Regions from separate parts of the Terrabacter sp. RAF57 genome, predicted to be linked through region 2. Evidence: riboswitches for the same ligand, from Rfam matches in the RefSeq annotation. Region 2 holds a riboswitch; each other region holds the start of a gene.
What was found. Region 2 has a riboswitch for cyclic di-AMP ahead of AB4Y83_RS01215 (CHAP domain-containing protein). Riboswitches for the same ligand answer to the same signal wherever they lie in the genome.
Positions count from the first base shown of each region.

Region 1: it holds a riboswitch for cyclic di-AMP, as region 2 does, so the genes downstream of both, AB4Y83_RS19650 (transglycosylase family protein) here and AB4Y83_RS01215 (CHAP domain-containing protein) in region 2, are expected to answer to the same signal.
Region 3: it holds a riboswitch for cyclic di-AMP, as region 2 does, so the genes downstream of both, AB4Y83_RS21830 (C40 family peptidase) here and AB4Y83_RS01215 (CHAP domain-containing protein) in region 2, are expected to answer to the same signal.
Region 4: it holds a riboswitch for cyclic di-AMP, as region 2 does, so the genes downstream of both, AB4Y83_RS16065 (C40 family peptidase) here and AB4Y83_RS01215 (CHAP domain-containing protein) in region 2, are expected to answer to the same signal.

Region 1 is NZ_JBFRDT010000022.1:84,569-89,375, reverse strand. Features, by position in the region: gene AB4Y83_RS19670 (type 1 glutamine amidotransferase) at 1-219, shown strand, start outside; gene AB4Y83_RS19665 (PadR family transcriptional regulator) at 415-735, shown strand; gene AB4Y83_RS19660 (hypothetical protein) at 732-1,106, shown strand; tRNA gene AB4Y83_RS19655 (tRNA-Thr) at 1,576-1,648, opposite strand; gene AB4Y83_RS19650 (transglycosylase family protein) at 1,809-2,459, opposite strand; cyclic di-AMP (ydaO/yuaA leader) riboswitch at 2,463-2,650, opposite strand; gene AB4Y83_RS19645 (protein kinase domain-containing protein) at 2,970-4,807, opposite strand, start outside.
Region 2 is NZ_JBFRDT010000001.1:256,063-260,869, reverse strand. Features, by position in the region: gene AB4Y83_RS01225 (hypothetical protein) at 65-844, shown strand; gene AB4Y83_RS01220 (sortase domain-containing protein) at 985-1,776, shown strand; cyclic di-AMP (ydaO/yuaA leader) riboswitch at 2,082-2,269, shown strand; gene AB4Y83_RS01215 (CHAP domain-containing protein) at 2,274-3,173, shown strand; gene AB4Y83_RS01210 (alkene reductase) at 3,453-4,523, shown strand; gene AB4Y83_RS01205 (GNAT family N-acetyltransferase) at 4,705-4,807, opposite strand, start outside.
Region 3 is NZ_JBFRDT010000034.1:968-5,774, reverse strand. Features, by position in the region: gene AB4Y83_RS21840 (hypothetical protein) at 1-61, shown strand, start outside; gene AB4Y83_RS21835 (DsbA family oxidoreductase) at 123-806, opposite strand; gene AB4Y83_RS21830 (C40 family peptidase) at 902-1,678, opposite strand; cyclic di-AMP (ydaO/yuaA leader) riboswitch at 1,681-1,856, opposite strand; gene AB4Y83_RS21825 (iron dependent repressor, metal binding and dimerization domain protein) at 2,064-2,759, opposite strand; gene AB4Y83_RS21820 (MFS transporter) at 2,789-4,042, opposite strand; gene AB4Y83_RS21815 (hypothetical protein) at 4,121-4,459, opposite strand; gene AB4Y83_RS21810 (hypothetical protein) at 4,463-4,807, shown strand, end outside.
Region 4 is NZ_JBFRDT010000014.1:20,557-25,363, reverse strand. Features, by position in the region: gene AB4Y83_RS16080 (SMP-30/gluconolactonase/LRE family protein) at 55-924, opposite strand; gene AB4Y83_RS16075 (hypothetical protein) at 924-1,355, opposite strand; tRNA gene AB4Y83_RS16070 (tRNA-Gly) at 1,465-1,535, shown strand; gene AB4Y83_RS16065 (C40 family peptidase) at 1,626-2,144, opposite strand; cyclic di-AMP (ydaO/yuaA leader) riboswitch at 2,179-2,321, opposite strand; gene AB4Y83_RS16060 (FBP domain-containing protein) at 2,742-3,236, shown strand; tRNA gene AB4Y83_RS16055 (tRNA-Gly) at 3,351-3,424, shown strand; gene AB4Y83_RS16050 (hypothetical protein) at 3,595-3,738, opposite strand; gene AB4Y83_RS16045 (acyl-CoA dehydrogenase) at 3,895-4,807, shown strand, end outside.

The DNA of each region.
Region 1 (4,807 bases), on a different contig from region 2:
GATGAGCGGTTCTTCGAAGGGCACGCCGGGGCGATCTTCGCAGCGGTCTTCTCGCGGTTCGCCGCCGTCGTCGATGCCGCCGTCACCCGGCGCCGAGAGCTGGGTCCGGCGGGTCGAGTTGGCAACCGCGAGGGCAGACGTGCCAGCGGATCGCCGATGAGCAACTTCGGTCATCCTGCGCGGTCCCGTGACCGCTGTGGGGGCTTACGCCCAGCGTGAGGTCAGTGGCCCACTTCCAGGATGCCGCCTCGATCGTGCCGCGGTTCGGTTCTGGGGTCGCTGACGCAGTCCGGTGTCGCCACGCGATCTCGATCCAGGTCTTGACTGGCCGGTCGACCCGCACCTCGGCGCGCGCCGCTGCGTGCCGGCGTCGGACTCTTGTGCCAGGCTGTCGGCCCTAGGTAGAGTACGACCATGCCACCACGGATGACCATGGCAACCCGGTCGGTCCTCGATGTCCTCTTCAGCGACCTGGCGGCCGACTGGTACGGGTCGCAGATCGGCCGGCTCGCCGGACTGCCGAGTGGCACGGTCCACCCCATCCTGGCCCGCCTGGAAAGAGTCGGCTGGCTGGAGTCCCGGTGGGAGGACATCGACCCGAGCAGGGAGGGCCGACCGGCGCGCAGGTACTACCGGCTCACGGAGTCAGGTGCCACGCAGGCGGGGAGGGCCTTGGCCTCCGCGCGCCGGCCGCGAACTGGCTTCGCTCCGATACCGCAGGAGGGCTTGTCATGAGAAGGAAGATTCAGAGGGCGTCGGTCCGCTTCGCGGCGTCGGCGATGGAGCGGGCCACCGTGGGCGTCCCCTCCGAGACCCGCGATCGTTACCACGATGAGCTGATCGCCGAGATGCACGGGCTCGGCCGCCTGGCCGCGTGGCGGTATGCGGTCGGGGTCGCCGCATCGGCCTCGACGATGCACGCCGTCCTGACGGACGGCGGACCGCAGCCGGAGCCGGCCGTCCACCTACCCCTCGGCTGCCGTATCAACACCCGCCACGTGTGGGCGACGACCTATACGTCGGACGGCAAGCTGTATCGCGCCTGCGCCCGGTGCGGCAAGGAGTACGTCCCCATGGGTCCAGGGGCCGGCTTCACATGGGGCTGAGCCGGCCCTTGGACCGCCAGGTCAGAGGTCGCCCTCGAAGAACTGGGCGCGGGCCTTCGGGTGAGCTCGTGACGAGAACGGTCTCTCGGTGCGACTGAACCGGAACCTGGGGCCGGTCTCGAGCGCGATGATCCGGCCCGCCGCCCACAACGCACCGTGCAAGACGTCCCGGCCAACAGCTGAACCACGCTCAAAGGCCAAGCTGGTCCTTAGCCAGATAAGTCCCCGGAACCAGCCGCTCAGGACGCACGCTCATGGCACCCCTTTAGGCCAAGACTTGGCAAGGGCCGGGGTTCTACGCTGGTTGGTGACCGGTCCGGGAAGAGGCTTCTCCGAAGAGCCGGTGTGGGGTTGTGAGCCGGTCACGCTGGAGTCAGAGTCGTTGCCCCCACTCGTGCCCACAGCATCCAGCTCGCTCCACGACCGCGAAACCGCAGGTCAGGGTCACTATCGACCCCGTTGAGCGGAGAGCTGGCGAGGGGACTCGAACCCCTAACCGCCTGTTTACAAGACAGGTGCGCTACCAATTGCGCCACGCCAGCACGTCTCGGCGCGAGCGCCGCGGACGGGCGAAAGCGTAACCGAGCCGGACGGCATACGCCCAAACACCGGGCGCGAACCGACGCCGGACATGAGAAGGACGGCCCCGCGCAACCCAGGGGTTGGTCGCGCGAGGCCGTCCGGCTCAGTTGTATCAGGAACTCACGGGAGTCGCAGAGTCTGACCCACGAAGATGAGGTTCGGGTTGGTGACCCGGGCGCCGTTGGCCTTCCAGAGGGCCTTCCAGCCGCCGGCCACGTGGTAGCGCGCGGCGATCTTGCCGAGGGTGTCGCCGCTGTGCACGGTGACCTTGGCGCCCTTGGCGGTGTTCTTGACCGTGGGCTTCGTCGCGTACGTCTTCTTCTTGACGACCTTCTTCGTCGTCACGGGCTTGCGGACGGTCGACCGCGAGACCGGGGTCGTCGTCGCGCCACCGTTGGCCCGCGTCAGGCCGGCCCGCTGCGAGCACACCGGCCAGGCGCCGGGGCCCTGGGAGGCGAGCACGCGCTGCGCGATGGCGATCTGCTCGGCCCGCGTGGCGAGGTCGGCGCGCGACGCGAAGGCCGTGCCGCCGTAGCCACGCCACGTGCTCTGCACGAACTGGAGGCCGCCGTAGTAGCCGTTGCCGGTGTTGATGTGCCAGTTGCCGCTCGACTCGCACTGGGCGACGCGATCCCAGACCGAGGCGGCCTTGGCCGACCCGCCCGCGGCGATGCCACCGACGATGGTGGCGGCTCCAGCGATTCCGACTCCCGCGATGCGCTGCTTGACCGAGATCTTCTTGGCCGCAGCATGCTTGGACATGTACTGCATGGGTGATCCTTCCTGACGCGCGCCTGCGGGGTTAGCTGTCGGGTTGGGGCGTCAGGTGCCCCGTCGCGGATGCGACTTCACCCCGAGACCAGATCTCGTCCTCTTGACATGCGCTTCGACACACATGCACTCACTGGCCACACTGGGTCCCCCGTCCTCGCCCGGCCCACGGGTGTGGGCTACATCCCTGGCTGGCGAGGCTCGGCGCGCTCAGGGAACGGATAAATGGGTGTCCATGTGAAGTTGTGGGAGCGTTCGTGTGGAGCCGGACGCGACGAAGCGACCCGGGAACCGAGTCGTGCTGCTCCCGTTCGACCCGAAAGTCGAGGCCGCCGAGCACTGACGGTACGGGACGTTTCCGCAGCGCACAAGGCACGTCGAGACACTTCCGTGATCTTTTTTTCAGCCCCAGATGCAGGTCGATCCGCTATGCACACAGGCCTCGCACAGGGGCCGCCCGGGCGCCCCACAGGCCCCGCCCCGCACGCTCAACCGTCTCGCGCCGAGCCGTCACTTCCCGAACGGGTTCGTCGTGAACGGGTCCCACGTGAGGCTCGACCCGTGCTGCAGGGCCACGAGCGCAGCCGCGACGCCGAAGACGGCGAGCAGCCCGGACACGATCTGCGCGGCCAGGCCGGCTGGCACGAGGCGCCGCGCCATCGAGCGCGAACCGCGTCGCAGCGAGGCGCCGCCGGGGCCCCACCACAGCATGAGCAGGCCGAGGACACCGCCGATCGCGAGCGTGATCGGTGTGCCCGGGCCGAGGTCGGTCCCTTGCGTGCCGGCGAGGAGCAGGGCGGCCGCGAAGACGCCGGCGAGCGCCACCGCCACGGGCAGGAGCAGCCCGACCGCGGTTGCGATGATGCCGACGACGAGGTGCCACGGGCTCGACACGACGGCGAAGGGCACGTCGCTGCGCCGGCGGCCGAAGTCGTAGCGGCGCATCACGAGCGCCGTGACCGAGCGGTCGGTGGCCCGGGCGAGCGCCGACAGGACGACGAGCACGACGAGGGCGATGCCCGGCCACGCCATGAGGGCACCGACCCAGGCGATCGCGACAGCGGCGAGCAGTCCGGTGCGCATCGGCAGTCCGATGCGCGGGTCGCCCTCGCGCTGGGCGGGCTCGTCGTCCTCGTCCCACTCGTCGTCGGGCCAGTAGCCGTCCTGCGGAGCCGGCTCGACGTCCTGCCCGCCGCGCCCGTGCCGGGCATCGTAGGCCTGGGCGCCGCCCCAGTCGTCCGGCGACGCGGGCTCGTCGTCCCAGCCGTGGTCGTATGCCGCCGGGCCGGGGTCGGACGACCGCGGACCGGTCGGGGGCGGGGCCCACCGCACCGGGTTCGCCGCGGCCGCGCCAGCGCCCACCGCGCCCACCGCGCCTGCCGTGCCTGCTGTGCCGACGGGCGGCATGACGGCGGTGCTGCCGTGCTGCACGACCTGGGTGTCTCCGGGGGTCGCGCTGACGCGGCCGTCGTCCCACGGGTTGCCGCTCGGCGTCGGCACCGTCGCCGCGCGGCCGGCGGCGTAGAGCTCGAGCGCCGCGATGACCTCGTCGGCGTGGGGGCGAAGCCGCGGATCGGGAGAGAGGGACGCGCGCAGCAGCGGCACGAGGCGCGGGTCGACCCCCTCGAGGTCGACGTCACCAGCCCGGACGCGGGTGAGCACGGCGTCCATGCGGGCGCGGCCGAAGGGCGGACGGCCCGACGCGGCATACGTGATCGTGGCGGCCCAGCCCCACCAGTCGGTGGCGTCGGTGATGGCGGCACCCTCGACGAGCTCGGGCGAGAGGTAGCCGGGCGTGCCCATGACGAGCCCGCCGACGGTGTGGCGCACGTCGTCCTGCAGGTGCGCGATGCCGAAGTCGATGAGGACCGGGTCGCCGTCCTCGATGAGGACGTTGCCCGGCTTGATGTCGCGGTGGACGACCCCGCACGCGTGGATGGCGCGGATCGCCTCGGCGATCCCGCGGGCCAGGCGAAGCAGGTCCGCCGGGGCCAGCGGGCCGTGGTCCTCGACGACCTCGTCGAGGGCCGGGCCGGGCACGTAGCGGGTCACGATGTAGGGGCGGGGCGCCATGACGTCGGCGTCGATGACGCTCGCGACCCGCGCGTCGCGGACGCGCGAGAGGGTGTCGACCTCACGGGACAGTCGCTGCCGGGCGTCGGCGTCGTGCGCGACGTGGGCGCGCAGGACCTTGATCGCGACGGCACGGCCGCGCGGGTCGAGGGCGAGGTGGACCACGCCCATGCCGCCCTCGCCGATCTCCTCGATGAGACGGTATGGGCCGATCCGCTGCGGGGACCCCGGCCCGCCGGGGCGCGCTGCCACGGGCACGCCACCGGTGCGCGCGC
Region 2 (4,807 bases):
GACGACCCCCCGTCTGAAGCAGAGCAGGATGGACGGTTTGTCTCCTCGTCAAGGAGGAACACAGATGCGCACCACCACCACTCGGATCGCCGGCGCCAGCCTCGCTGCTGCCGCCGCCATGGCCCTCAGCGTCGGCCCGGCCTTCGCCGCGGACGCCTGGGTCAGCGCCAACCTCAAGCCCGTCGCCGGCAACGGTGTCGACGGCAGCGGTACCGCCATGGTCGAGGTCACGGGCAACACGATCACCGTGACGATGGCCGCCAACGGCCTGCTCCCCGACAACCCGCACGCCGCGCACATCCACTTCGGCGCCGAGGCCCGCCACGAGTGCCCGGTCCTGTCCGACGACAAGAACGGCGACGGCCACCTCAACACGACCGAGGGCGGACCGGCCTACGGCGACATCGTCGTGTCGCTGACGAAGACCGGCGACACGAGCCCGAAGTCGGGCCTCGCGATCGACCGCTTCAGCACGGCGCCCGGCGGCAAGATCGCCTACCAGCGCGGCAGCATCAAGGTCTCGAGCGACGTCGCCAAGGCGATCTCGGCCGGCCAGTCCGTCGTCGTCATCCACGGTGTCGACTACAACAAGGACGGCAAGTACTCCGGTGCCACGAAGAGCGACCTCATGCCGTCGCTCCCGACCGAGGCCACCGACCCGGCCCTGTGTGGCGCGCTGCGCGTCGCCCCGGCCGGCGGTATGCACACCGGCGGCGGCCAGGCCGCAGACGGCCTCAAGAGCGGTGGCCAGAACGAGGCCCTCATGCTCGTCGGTGCTGGCGCCCTGCTCGCCGCGGCCGGGACCGGCGCCTTCGCCGCCCGTCGCGCCCGGTCGCGCGCCTGAGCGACCGAGACCGACGTCGCGCACTTGAGCGACCGAGTCCGAGCGGCCGACATCGAGCGACCGACACTGAGCGACCGACACCGACACGACCGACACCGACACGACCGACACCGACACGACCGACCGGGAGTGACCCGACCATGAGCGCACCGACCGGCTCCACGCCCGCGCCGACGTCGCCCACCGGCGACCGCAGCACCCGGCGCATCAGCGCCGGAGTGGCTGCGGCGCTGGCGGTCACGGCCGTGCTCGTCGTCATCGGGATCGTCGCGCTCGTGGTCGGCCTCAGAGGGAGCCCGGGGACCCCCGGCCCGCCGCAGCCCGCGGCGGGCGGGGTCGCCACGGCCAGCGCCCCCGCGGCGCCCGGCCCGTCCTCGTCCAGCCCGTCGGCGTCCCCCGGTCAGGGTGGGACACCGACGGCGGGCAGGACGGCCGGCGCCGCGCCGGGCACCGTCGGCATGGGTGACTTCCTCGAGGCTTCCGAGCCGACGTCGATCGAGATTCCGTCGATCGGGGTGCGCTCCTCGCACTTCGTCCGGCTCGGCATCCAGCCCGATGGCACGATCTCCGTGCCGGGCACGGCCCAGGAGGTCGGGATCTACGACGCCGGCCCCACGCCGGGCCAGCTCGGCCCGTCCGTCCTCGCCGCACACGTCGACACCCCCTCGGGCGTCCCGGGCATCTTCTACGAGCTGGGCAAGGTCAGGGCCGGTGACGTCGTCACGGTGTCGCGGCGAGACGGGTCGCACCTGACCTTCACCGTCGACAAGGTCGCGGCCTACAAGAAGTCCCAGTTCCCGACCGAGCTCGTCTACAAGGGCGACTTCACCCAGGCCGAGATCCGCCTCGTGACGTGTGGCGGGCCGACCGACAGTCGCAACGAGTACCGCGACAACGTCGTGGTCTTCGGCCACCTCTCGAGCGCCACCTGACGACCGCGCCCGGCCCGACCCACGCTCGAGCCACACCAGTCCGGCGTATGCCGCGGGGTCCCCACGAGGGACCCCGCGGCATACCCGTGGGGGGCTTGTCGAGGACCACGTCCGGATGTGATCCACGTCTCACCCATCTGAAGGTAAAGCGTTGGTATAGACGGGCACTTCGGACATTCAGGGGCGATCGGCGCGCGTCGTCGTTACCGTGGCGTGACATTTGCCAGTCGCCTCGTCTAGTCTTCCGGGAGTCCGGCCACCTGGTCGGGCTCTCGTGAGGTGGACCGCCTAGTCCTGTCACCGCCTGACGAGAGAGATCGAACCTTGTGACAGGAGCGGAGGAACCACACGTTTCTCCGGACGTCCTACGCAACGACTTCGGACGTCCTTGGGGTGAAGACCCACCCGCCACGCGAGCTTCGCGGGGCGGGCGTGGCCCGGGCACCTTTCCGCCCGAACCCGACAGCTAACTTCGTAGGCGCGGAGAGGTAACACGCGTGAACACTGAGAACATCCGCGGTCGCCATCGTGCGCCAGGCCGCCACAACCCCCTCAACGAACTCAAGCTCCTCGCCCGTGAGTCGGCTCAGCCGGCCATGAAGGCGGGCGCCGTCGTCGCCGCCACCGGTGGACTGGTCGCCACCTTCGCCAACCCGGCGAGCGCCGACACCCTGTCGCCCAACTCGGGTGACGTCGCGGCTGCTGCCGGTGTCGACACCGCGGCTCCCGCCGCTGTCGGTCCGGCCACGGCTGCCACCCCGGCCGCGTCGACCGCGCTGTCGAAGATCGGCTTCGCCCCCGCCGTGCAGAAGGCCGTCGCCCACCGCGTCGCGCCGGCCAAGCCGCAGGTCATCGAGGACGTCCAGGTCAAGACCGAGCGCGCTGCCGCCAAGGCCGCCGCCCAGACTGCCGCCCAGACTGCCGCTTCGCGCAAGGTCGCCGTCCAGCGCGCCTCCCGCGACCTGACCCGCGCCACCCTGACGACGAGCACGTCGTCGGCGAAGGCGAGCGTCAACACCGCAGCACCGAGCGCCTCGTCCGGCGTGCGCGCCTCGTCCAACTGGGCCACCGCGGGCCAGTGCACGTGGGGCGCTCTCAACAAGTGGTACCAGTCCGAGGGCTACTACCCCGGTGGCTGGACCGGCAACGCCATGGCGTGGGCCTCGGGCGCAGCGTCCGCCGGCTACACCGTGACGGGCACGCCGCGCACGCGGTCGATCCTCGTCATGCAGCCCGGCGTCCACGGCTCCTCGAGCGTCGGCCACGTCGCCTGGGTGACCGCGGTCAACGGCAACGAGGTGACGATCATCGAGATGAACGCCCTCGCCGGTGCGTACAACTACAACACGCGCACGCTGACCGACGGTCCCGGCATGAAGTACATCTACGCGCCGTGACCCACCGGGTCGTCATCTCGACGACCTCCGCGACGACCACCGCGGAGTTCTCCACGAGCTGAGCGCGTACGAAGGGGAGGATGCCTGGGCATCCTCCCCTTCGGCATGCCCACCCGAAACCCTCCGGCCGCGTGGGATCCCCCACACGCGCAACCCTGGACACACGGGAATGATCGACCGCCTGCCCTCCTTGTCGCCTAGGTAGTTGAAGGCTCCACCGATCGACGGTGGGGGCCGCCAACCGCCACCGACAGTCCCCTAGACGTGAGGAGCAGGCCTGTGTCCACGGCCTTCGAGAGCATCCGCATCGGCCGCTGGGACCTTCCCCAGCGCTTCGTCATGGCCCCGCTGACCCGCAACCGCGCGGGCGAGGGCCAGGCACCGACCGAGCTCAACGCCGAGTACTACGGCCAGCGCGCGAGCGCCGGCCTCATCATCACCGAGGGCACCCAGCCGAGCGCCGTCGGGCAGGGCTACCTCGACACCCCCGGCATGCACTCCGACGAGCAGGTCGCCGGCTGGCGCCTCGTCGCCGATGCCGTGCACGAGGGCGACGGCCGCGTGGTCGTCCAGCTCATGCACGCCGGCCGCATCGCCCACCCCGACAACAAGGGCGGCCTCGAGAGCGTGGCGCCGAGCGCCATCGCCGCGCCCGGCGAGATCGTGACCCCGAAGGGCCAGCAGGCGTATGCCGTCCCGCGGGCCCTCGAGACCGACGAGATCCCCGCGCTCGTGGCGGAGTTCGTCCACGCAGCGCGCCAGGCCGTCGCGGCCGGGCTCGACGGCGTCGAGGTGCACGCCGCGAACGGCTACCTGCCGCACCAGTTCCTCGCGCCGTCGAGCAACGAGCGCACCGACTCCTACGGCGGCTCGCCCGAGAACCGCGCCCGCCTGACCGTCGAGATCACGAAGGCCGTGGCCGAGGCGATCGGCGCCGACCGCGTCGGCATCCGCATCTCGCCCGCGCACAACATCCAGGGCGTCCTCGAGGAGGACGAGGCCGAGACGGCCGCGACCTACGAGTCGCTCGTCGAGGGCATCGCCCCGCTCGGGCTCGCCTACCTCAGCATCCTCGGCGACCCGGAGTCCGACCTCGTCCGCGATCTGCGCAAGCGTTTCGACGGCCCGGTCATCCTCAACACCGGCTTCGGCAAGGTCACCGAGCTGGCCGACGTCGAGGACATCCTCGAGCGCGACCTCGGTGACCTCGTCGCCGTGGGGCGCGAGTTCCTCGCCAACCCGGACCTCGTCCGTCGCTGGCGCGAGGGCGCCCCGCTCAACGAGCCGAACTCCGCCACCTTCTACGGCGGCGGCGCCGAGGGCTACACGGACTACCCCGCCCTCCCCTGACACCCCACCGCCCTCCCCGATCACACCGTCGAGTGAGCGCCCGGTAACAGTCGAGTGAGCGCCCCGTCACAGACCACCTGTGGCGGGGCGTTCACTCGACTCGGACGGAGCGCTCACTCGACTGGACCAGGTCGGATGGGCATCGGCGTAGGCCGGTCAGGTGGGCACCGGCGCTGGCCCGTCAGGTGGGCTCGGGCGGGTTCTCGGCGGCGCCCCCGGACGGGAGCGGGTCACCGAGGGGTCGCTGGACCCACGCCACGTCGTGCGAGGCGCCGAACTTCCAG
Region 3 (4,807 bases), on a different contig from region 2:
CCCACCCGCCGTGGACGACGCGGTCTCCTTCGGCCGCCCGGCCGCGGACCAGCCCTCCTGACCGAGGGCGTATGCCGTCCGCCCGGCCCGTCGGGCCGGGCACCCTGCCTGCGAGTCCGCGCTCAGAGGGTCTGCGTGGCCACCCCGCGCAGCAGCGCGAGGTAGTCCTCGACCGGGTGCGCTCCGGTCACGGCGGCATACCCGTTGGCGACGACGAACGGCGTCGACATCACGCCCATGGAGCGCGCCTGCTGCTCGTCCTCACGCACCTGCTCGGCGTACTCGTCGGAGGCGAGCACGGCCGACACCCGCCGCTCGTCGAGACCGCACTCGCCGGCGAGGCGCTGCAGGACCTCACGGTCGTCGATGGCGAGGCCCTCGCCGAAGTGCGCGGAGTGGAAGCGCTCGACCGCCGCGGAGCGCAGCGCGGGGCCTCCCATCTCGCCGGCGAGGGCGCAGAGCCGGTGCGCGTCGAAGGTGTTGGCGCGCACCGCGCGGTCCCAGTCGAAGACGAGGTCGTCGGCCTCGGCCACCTCGCTGGCCTTGGCGTTCATGAGCCGGCCAGCGCCCGCGTCGCCGCCGTGGCGCACCGAGAGGTGGTCGCTGACGGGCACGGAGCCACCGACCGGGACGTCCGGGTCGAGCTCGAAGGAGCGCAGGCGCACCGTGACGTCGTGCGGCCGCTCGAAGGCGGCGACGGCAGCCTCGACACGGCGCTTGGCGACCCACGAGTAAGGGCAGACCAGGTCGCTCCAGAGGTCGAGCTCGATCATGGTCGTGGACTCGGCAGCAGGCTGATCGGTCATCGACTCAGTCAACCACGGTGGCCGACAGGGCCGGAAAGCGCTGCGCCCCCACCGGATCCGGTGGGGGCGCAGCGTGTGGCGTGAGAGGTGACCGCTCAGATGCGGCCGTACATCGACGGCGTCGTCCAGATGGAGTGGTTGCCGATGACGGTGCCGGGACGCTGGGCGTCGATCATGCGGCCCGGGCTGACGTAGATGCCCACGTGGTAGATCGGCGAGCCGAAGAAGACGAGGTCGCCGGGGCGCGGGTTGCTGACCGGGGTCGAGGCCGCGGCCTGCGCGGACGCGGTGCGCGGGATCGAGATGCCGGCCTGGCGGTAGACGTAGGACGTGAAGCCGGAGCAGTCGAAGCCGGAGGGCGTCGTGCCGCCGTAGACGTAGGGAACGCCGAAGTACGACTGGGCGATGCCGATGATGCCGGTGGCGCTGGGGTTGGGCGCGACGTTGAGGGCGACCCGGGTGGTCGAGCCGGAGCGCGACGCGCGCTGCTGGGTCACCTCACGCTCGGCGGCGGCCTTCTCGGCGGCCTTCTTCGCGGCGCGCTCGGACTTGACCTGGACGTCCTCGATGACGACCGGCTTGACCGAGGCCTGCTTGAGGGCGGGCTTGGCGTAGCCGATCGCCGACAGGGCGTTGCCGGCCTTGAGCGTGCCGACGGCGGGGCCGACGGCCGCGGGACCGGCGACCGTGCTGGCGGAGCCGTCAGCGGCGTTCGCGGTGCCGGCGAACGAAGCGACGAGACCACCCGAGGCCGCGACGATGGCGGCACCCTTCACGGCGGGCTGGGCCGACTCCTTGGCGATCGTCTTGAGCTCCGAGATCGCGTTGAAGCGACCGGGGGCGCGGTGGCGCCCGGGAACGTTCTGAGCCACGTTTGACCTCTCGACGCCTACGAGGTGAGCTGTCGGGTTCGGGCTGGAGGTACTGCCCGGCCTTCGCTCGGACCGGTCTCGGTCCACGGAGGGCTTCACCCCGAGGGCGTCTCTCGACGCCCGGAGAAAGTGGTTCCCCCGCTCCTGCCATGCGGTTCGTACTGAGCCTCAGGTCGATGGCAGGACTAGGCGGTCCGACCCGGGGCACTCACTCGACGGGGAGAGCAAGTTCGCCCACCGTACCCAAGTAGGAGTGCCTTGTCACCTTCGAGTTCCCGGAAGTCAAAGAAATTTCAGCGACCTCCGGAAGGGGCCGGACGAGGTGTGGCAAGGCCTGCCAAAACGACCCGGCAAACCGGGGCAAACCCTGCCGGATACGGCGTGTTCAGGCGGCCTGGCAGAAGACGTGGACGGCCACGTCGTCGGGCAGGGAGACGCCCGTGGACGGCTCGCTGCCCTCGCGGACGGCGACGACCCGGCCGCCGTCACGGACGACTTCGACGCGGGCGCCGGGCACGACGCCGGCACTCGTCAGCAGCGCGAGCGCCTCCGGGTCGACCTGGACGGGCTCACCGATGCGACGGATCGTCACCACCGTCGGCGCGACCCCCACGGCGGCGGTCAGGGTGCTTAGGCCGGTGAGGAAGTCCTCGTCCTGGCGCACCCCGAGCTCCTCGAGACCGGGGATGGGGTTGCCGTAGGGCGACTCGAGCCCCTCGCCGATGAGGCCGAGGATCTTGCGCTCGACCTTCTCGGACATGACGTGCTCCCAGCGGCAGGCCTCGTCGTGGGCGTACTCCCACTCGAGGCCGATGACGTCGACGAGCAGCCGCTCGGCGAGGCGGTGCTTGCGCATGACGCGGGTCGCGAGCAGCCGGCCGTGGTCGGACAGCTCGAGGTGACGGTCGCCCGAGACCGCGACGAGCCCGTCGCGCTCCATGCGGGCGACGGTCTGCGACACGGTGGGGCCCGAGTGGCCGAGACGCTCGGCGATGCGCGCGCGGAGGGGCACGATGCCCTCCTCCTCGAGCTCGAAGATGGTGCGCAGGTACATCTCGGTGGTGTCGATCAGGTCCGTCACGGTCATACCTTCTCAGAATCGGAGAGCGGTCAGGGACCGCCCGTGAGTGGCCCGGGCGTCGGCCCGGTCCTCGCGCGTCGGGTCGGGTCGTGCCGTGGCACCCAGATGCGCAGCCAGCCCGCCCCGACCACGGCACCCACGCCGAGCACGACGGAGGAGGCGCCGAGCGACATGATGGCGCTCAGCCCTGACAACGCCAGCGGGCCCGCTGCCCTTCCCACGTCCGCGCAGAGCCGCCAACCGCCGAGGAACTGCGCCCGTCCGTCCGCGGGCGAGGCGTCGGCGCCGAGGGTCATGATGAGCCCCGCCCCGAGGCCGTTGCCGAGACCGAGCACGGTCGCCGCGGCCGTCACGGCGACGAGGCTCGTGGCGAGCGGGAGCAGCATCATGCCGAGGCCGAGCACGAGCATGCTGGGCACGGCGGCCGCGACCCGGCCGTGGCGGTCCATGAGCCAGCCCGAGGGGTAGAAGAGGGCCATGTCGAGCGCCCCGGCGACCCCGAAGACGAGCGACGTCTGCGCCGGGGAGAAGCCGACCGACTCGGCCCACAGCGGCACGAGGGCCTCGCGGATGGCGCGCGCCCCGGCCACGCACATGGCACCGGTGCCGAGCGTCAGGAGGACGTGCCGGTGCTGGAGGAGCACGGACGCCACGCTGCGCGGCGGTCCGCCGCCCCCGATCCGATGCGCCGAGCCGGTGATGTCCGGCGCGAGCAGGACGAGGACGAACGCGGCGATGCTCGCGACGCCGCCGACGGCATACGCCGCCTCGGTCCCCCACCTGGCGATGACGAGCGATCCGATGAAGGGGCCGACGAAGTAGCCGATGCGGTGCACGCCACCCAACGTCGACAGGGCCCGTGCCCGCATCGCCACCGGAACCGCCTCGGTGAGGTAGGCCTGCCGGGCCAGGCCGAAGAGCGAGCCGGCGAGCCCGATGACGAGCACCCCGACGAAGAGCATGACGAGACCGCCGGCCAGAGCCGCGACGAGCATGCCCATGGCCTCGATCACGGCCGCGACGAGCAGCGCCCGGCGCTCACCGATGCGGGCCGCGAGGGCACCGGACGGCAGGTCGCCGAGCAGCTGGCCCACGCCCAGCATCGCGACGAGCAGCGCCGCGACGCCGACCGAGGCGCCGAGCTCACGTGCCGACACCGCGATGATCGGGGACACCGCGCCCGCGCCCGTCGAGCCCAGGAGAGTGGGCCCGTAGGCCGACAGCGCGATGGCGCGCAGGCTGCCGCTGCGTCCCTCCGCGCCGTCCCCCTGAATCTCGGTCACGCCACAGGACCCTAACGATCGGGTTACTCGGGTGGCCGGGCCGACCAGCCGACGAAAGCATTGGCCCGTGGCCAGGACTCAGAGGACGAGCAGACCGATGGCGGTGGAGGCGGCGTTGGCGGCGACGACCGCCAGCGCCACCGTCATCGCGTCCTCGCGCGCCTGCACCCGCCACCCCGCGACGAGGAGCGCCGTCTCCCCGGCGGCGACGGCGACCTCCGCCCCCACGAGCTGCCACGGTGACCCGAAGCCCGTCGACACGGCATACAGCACGGGGTGGGTCACGATGTTGACGCCGACCGCGCCGACGAGCGCGCGGCCCCACCCGGCCCAGCCCGCTGCGCGCGCGAACGACACGAGCACGGGCACCTCGACGGCCAGCGTCAGCGCCAGGGCCTGCAGCGCAGCGGGGCTCACCTCGTGACCGCGCAGCCCCGAGCGGGCGGCTCCGTGACCGACGCGCCCGACCCGGCCGTCGCGGTGCATCGTTCGAGCACCATCACGCTCCTCGTGCTGGTGGCAGTCTGCTTCTCGCTCGCGATCGCCGTCGGGGCGCCGATCGCGACCGCGGTCATCGGCCTCATCCTCTTCGGCATCCTGCACAACCTCCTCGAGATCCGCTACGTCGCGGGCCGCTTCGCCAGCCTCCTCGGGCGGCCCTTCCTCGAGCTGCTCGCCGCACTCGTCACCGGCATCGTGGTCTGCCGGCTCCTCGCCGGTGTGGTCGGGCGGCCCGCGTTGCTCGCCGAGATCGTGCTCGGCTAC
Region 4 (4,807 bases), on a different contig from region 2:
CCCGCTGCGCGACCCGGGCACACGGCATACGCCCTCGTGGTCTGGGGGCTGCGCTCAGCCGGCGAAGGCGCGCACCGGCTGCCCCGGCACGGCGACGCGCACGCGGAAGACGGCTCCGGCCTGGGGCTCGGGGTCGTCGAGGTTCTCGCGCGACGTCGTGACGTAGAGGTCGCGCAGGTCGTCGCCGCCGAACGTGCACGCCGTCGTGAGGCGCACGGGGACGGCGACCTCGGCGAGCACGTCGCCCCCCGGTGAGTGGCAGCGGACGCGGCCCGCGCCGTTGAGAGCGACCCAGACGTTGCCGGCGCTGTCGACGGTGAGCCCGTCAGGGTGGCCGACGTCGTGGGTGACGAAGGGGCGCCGGTCGGTGAGCTCGCCGTCGACGACCGTGAAGACGTCGGTGCGGCCGGTCGGGGTGTCGTCGTAGTAGGCGAGCCGGCCGTCGGGCGAGAGGTCGATGCCGTTGGAGATCGTCACGTCGGGCAGCAGGGTCGTGACGTCGCCGTTGCCGTCGACTCGGAGGAGCCGCGCGCTGCCGGGCACGCGGTCGTAGCCCATCGTCCCCGCCCACAGGCGGCCCTCGCCGTCGACGCCGCCCTCGTTCATCCGGACCGTCGGGTCGTCCCAGAGGTCGAACCACGGGGTGGGTGTGCCGTCCGGCTCGTCCGCGAGCGCCAGACCGCGCTCGGTCGCGACCACCCAGCCCCCGGACCTGCGTGGCCGCACGAAGGCGGCGACGTCGCCGACGTGCAGGCGGTCGACGGAGCCGTCGGCGCGCAGGGTCAGGACGTCACCGGCGAGAAGGTCGACCCAGCGCAGCCCACCCCACGTCGGCGACCACACGGGCCCCTCGCCGTGGTAGCAGACGGCGTCGGTGACCTGCTCGAGCTCTCCCGTGACGATCGGGCCGCCGTCGGCAGCCATCAGTCCCACCACACGCCGACGTAGTGGTGGCCGTCGGGCACGACCGGCCCGTCGACGAGCCACTGCGCGCTCGCGGCGGGGCCGCCGCTCGACTCGGTGTCGGCATCGATCGTCATCGCGTCGACCTCCTCGGGGAGCAGGGTCGTGATGACGGCCACCCCACTCGCGTAGGGCCATTCGTCGTCGGGGAAGTCCTGGAACTCGAGGACGTCGAGCTCCACCCGCACGTCGTGCACCTCCGGGTGCTCGCGCAGCTCGAAGAGCACCCGGCGCACGGTGTCGAGCGGCACGTCCTCGGGACGGTTCGGCGCGATGCACCACTCGCAGTCGTTGCCCTCGAAGAACTGCTCGAGGGTGACGGCCACCTGGGCACTCGCACCGCCGCGCTCGCGGACGTGGTCGACGAAGGCGGTCTGCTTGGCGAGATCCATGACGGTTTCGGCCCCTGGGGTCGCGTTCCTGACACTGGCGCGGTGTCGGCTACACTGACGCCGCGTGCCGCCTTGCGGACCCTTCGCGGGGCACCTCCGGGCGGCCCGTGCGAGCGTAGCTCAATGGTAGAGCGCCAGCTTCCCAAGCTGGATACGCGGGTTCGATTCCCGTCGCTCGCTCCGCGCACGACGAGTCGAACCACCGAGAGGTGGGCACCGCCCGGTGACACGGCCCCGAGGGTCGACACGGACCCCCGGGACCGATCCGGGTCAGGGCATGCGGCCTGCGACCCAGCTCGTCGTCCAGATCCTCGAGAGCTGGACGCGCTGGCCGGGTCTGGGTGCGTGCCAGACCTTGCCGTAGCCGGCGTAGATGCCGACGTGGTACGCGCGGCCTCCGGACATGAAGAAGATGAGGTCGCCCTGCTGGACGTTCGCCTTGCTGATGCGGACGCTGGCGAGTCGTTGGGCGTTGGCGGTGCGCGGGACGCCGACGCCGAGACGGGTGCGGTAGGTGTAGTAGACGAGGCCGGAGCAGTCGAACGCCGACGGGCCCGCAGCCCCGTAGCGGTAGGGATCGCCCTGCTGTGCGGCAGCGACCCTGACGGCGGTCCTGCCGCGCGCAGCGCGCGTGGCGGCCGAGACGTAGGCGACCGGTCTGGCCTTGATCGTGACCGGAGCGGTTCCCGCTCGAGAGGCAGCCTGGTGCGTCACCGACGATGTCGGCGCGCTACCCGTCCCGACGAGGAGGGCGGCTGCGAGAAGTGGCGTGATAGCCAGGGACTGCAAGGGAATTCGGCGTGCAAGGGTAGAAGTGGGCATGGTGGATTCCTTCCCACGCCTGTGAGGTGAGCTGTCGGGTTCGGGCGGAAGATGCCCGGCCGCAGATGCGGCTTCACCCCAAKGACCGGTTGGCCGGCCCGAAAGTGGGTCCCCCACTCCTGTCCGTTATTGCGTTGCTGCCCCACCGGTGGACAGGACTCGGCGTGCGGTGGGCCGCTCGGGGGAGACCCCGGGCGATGAGCATCCATCGACGGTGACAGACAGGTCACGAAAAGGGTCCTAGACGAACAGATTGTGGCAATAGTTGACAAGTCAAATGCGGTGGAAGCAGACATTCCATCCGCCACCGTGGCGTGGAGGACGCTCTCGGCAGCCCACGGCATACGCAGTCCGGCGCTGCGGTGCTCGGTAAACCAGTGGACCACCGTGGACGTCGTGACGCACCATGGACGCTGCTCCGTCGGGGCACGTCAGTCGTCAGCGGGGAGGCCCGCGGAGAGGTGGGTGGCCGTCATGGCCTGCTCAGCGGTCACGGTCCCGCTCCACCTCCCCCACCCCGGCTGACCGGGCACCCCGGTCCTGCCCGACTGACAGGAACAGACCGTGAAACCATTGACGGACAACGAGATTCGCGCCTCCTTCGTCAACGCCTCCCGGCGTGAGGCCAAGCAGGCAACCCTCCCCGCCGACCTCGACCTCGGCCCGCGCTGGGAGACGCTCGACTACCTCGGCTGGGTTGACCGCAGCAACCCGCAACGGGCCTACGCCGTCGTCCCGGTCGACGACGAACCCGTCGGCTTCCTCCTCCGGACCGCCGAGCGCACGCGCAAGGCGAGCGCGATGTGCGCCTGGTGCGAGGACGCCTTCGCGACGAGCGAGGTGGCCCTCTTCGTGGCCCGGCGGGCCGGGGCATCCGGCCGCGAGGGCAACAGCCTCGGCACCCTCGTGCACGCCGACTTCAGCTGCTCGACGCACGTCCGACGCCCGCCGAACGGCATGGAGGGCGGCCTCGACCCGCTCGCCCTCGTCGAGCGACGTGTCGAGGAGCTGCGGGCGCGGTCGTCGGCCTTCGCCCGCCGCCTGCGCGACGGCTCGTGACCCTCGGCTGACCTCGAGCACGTCGGCCCGGACCCGAGCGGGCGGTCCGGCGGCGCGCCCGAGCGCGCCGTTTGGACGTCGCGGCCCGACTGTTGCTACGGTTGGCGACGCCTCGCAGGCGTAGTTCAGTAGCAGAACAGCCTTCTTCCAGAAGGAAGACGTACGTGCAATTCGTGCCGCCTGCTCCAGATGGGAAGGGCCCGGTCTCCGTGACCGGGCCCTTCTGCTGTCCGGGCCCTTCTGCTGTCCGGGCCCTTCTGCTGTCCGGGCCCTTCTGCTGTCCGGGCACACATGCCGTCCGAGCACGTATGCCGTCCGGCCGGGCCTCGCGGGACGGGTCGCGGGCGCTCCCCCACCGTCAGCGCTCGTTGCCGCGCCGGTAGTTGCCGGTCGCCCGGGCCAGGGCGTACTGGACCGCGTCCTCGTCGTCGCCGTCGAGCACCCGGTCGAGGCGGCGTGCGGTCGCGCCGGCGATGACGGCGACGAGCCGGCCGGGCGGCATACGCCCTCAGAGGCCGCTCGTGGCGGAACCGTGACCTCTCCCCCTTGCGATCGTTACCGGTCAGTAGCATCATGGAAGTGACCGGCCAGTAACTTGGCGCGCCCGCCGACGACAGCGCGGACGCACGACGAGCAACAGAACGTGGAGGGTCCCCGGATGGGCCACTACAAGAGCAATGTGCGTGACCTCGAGTTCAACCTCTTCGAGGTCTTCAACCGTCAGGACGTCCTCGGCACCGGCATCTACGCCGACGTCGACGTCGACGCCGCCAAGGACATCCTCCGCGAGGTCTCACGCCTCGCCGAGCACGAGCTGGCCGGCAGCCTGCTCGACAGCGACCGCAACCCGCCCGTCTACGACCCGGTCAGCCAGTCGGTGACGATGCCCGAGTCGTTCAAGAAGTCGTTCAAGGCCTACGTCGACGGCGACTGGGGCAACCTCGACGTCCCCGCCGAGCTCGGTGGCATGGTCGTGCCGGCCTCGCTGCGCTGGTCGGTCGCCGAGATGGTCTGCGGCGCCAACCCCGCGATCCACATGTTCACGGCAAGCTACTCCTTCGCCAACCTCCTCTGGCACCTCGGCACCGACGACCAGAAGAAGCTCGCCAAGCACATCGTCGACCAGGCCTGGCACACGACCATGGTGCTCACCGAGCCCGACGCCGGCTCCGACGTCGGCGCGGGCCGCACCAAGGCCGTCCAGCAGCCCGACGGCACGTGGCACATCACCGGCGTCAAGCGCTTCATCACCTCGGCCGAGTCCGACATGGTCGACAACGTCGTCCACTTCGTCCTGGCCCGCCCCGAGGGCGCGGGCCCCGGCACGAAGGGCCTCTCCCTCTTCATCGTGCCGAAGTTCCAGGTCGACCTCGAGACCGGCGAGCTCGGCGAGCGCAACGGCGCCCACGTCACCAACGTCGAGCACAAGATGGGCCTCAAGGTCAGCACCACGTGCGAGGTCACCTTCGGCGAGCACGAGCCGGCCGTCGGCACCCTGCTCGGCGACGTGCACGACGGCATCGCCCAGATGTTCAAGGTCATCGAGAACGCCCGGATGTTCGTCGGCACCA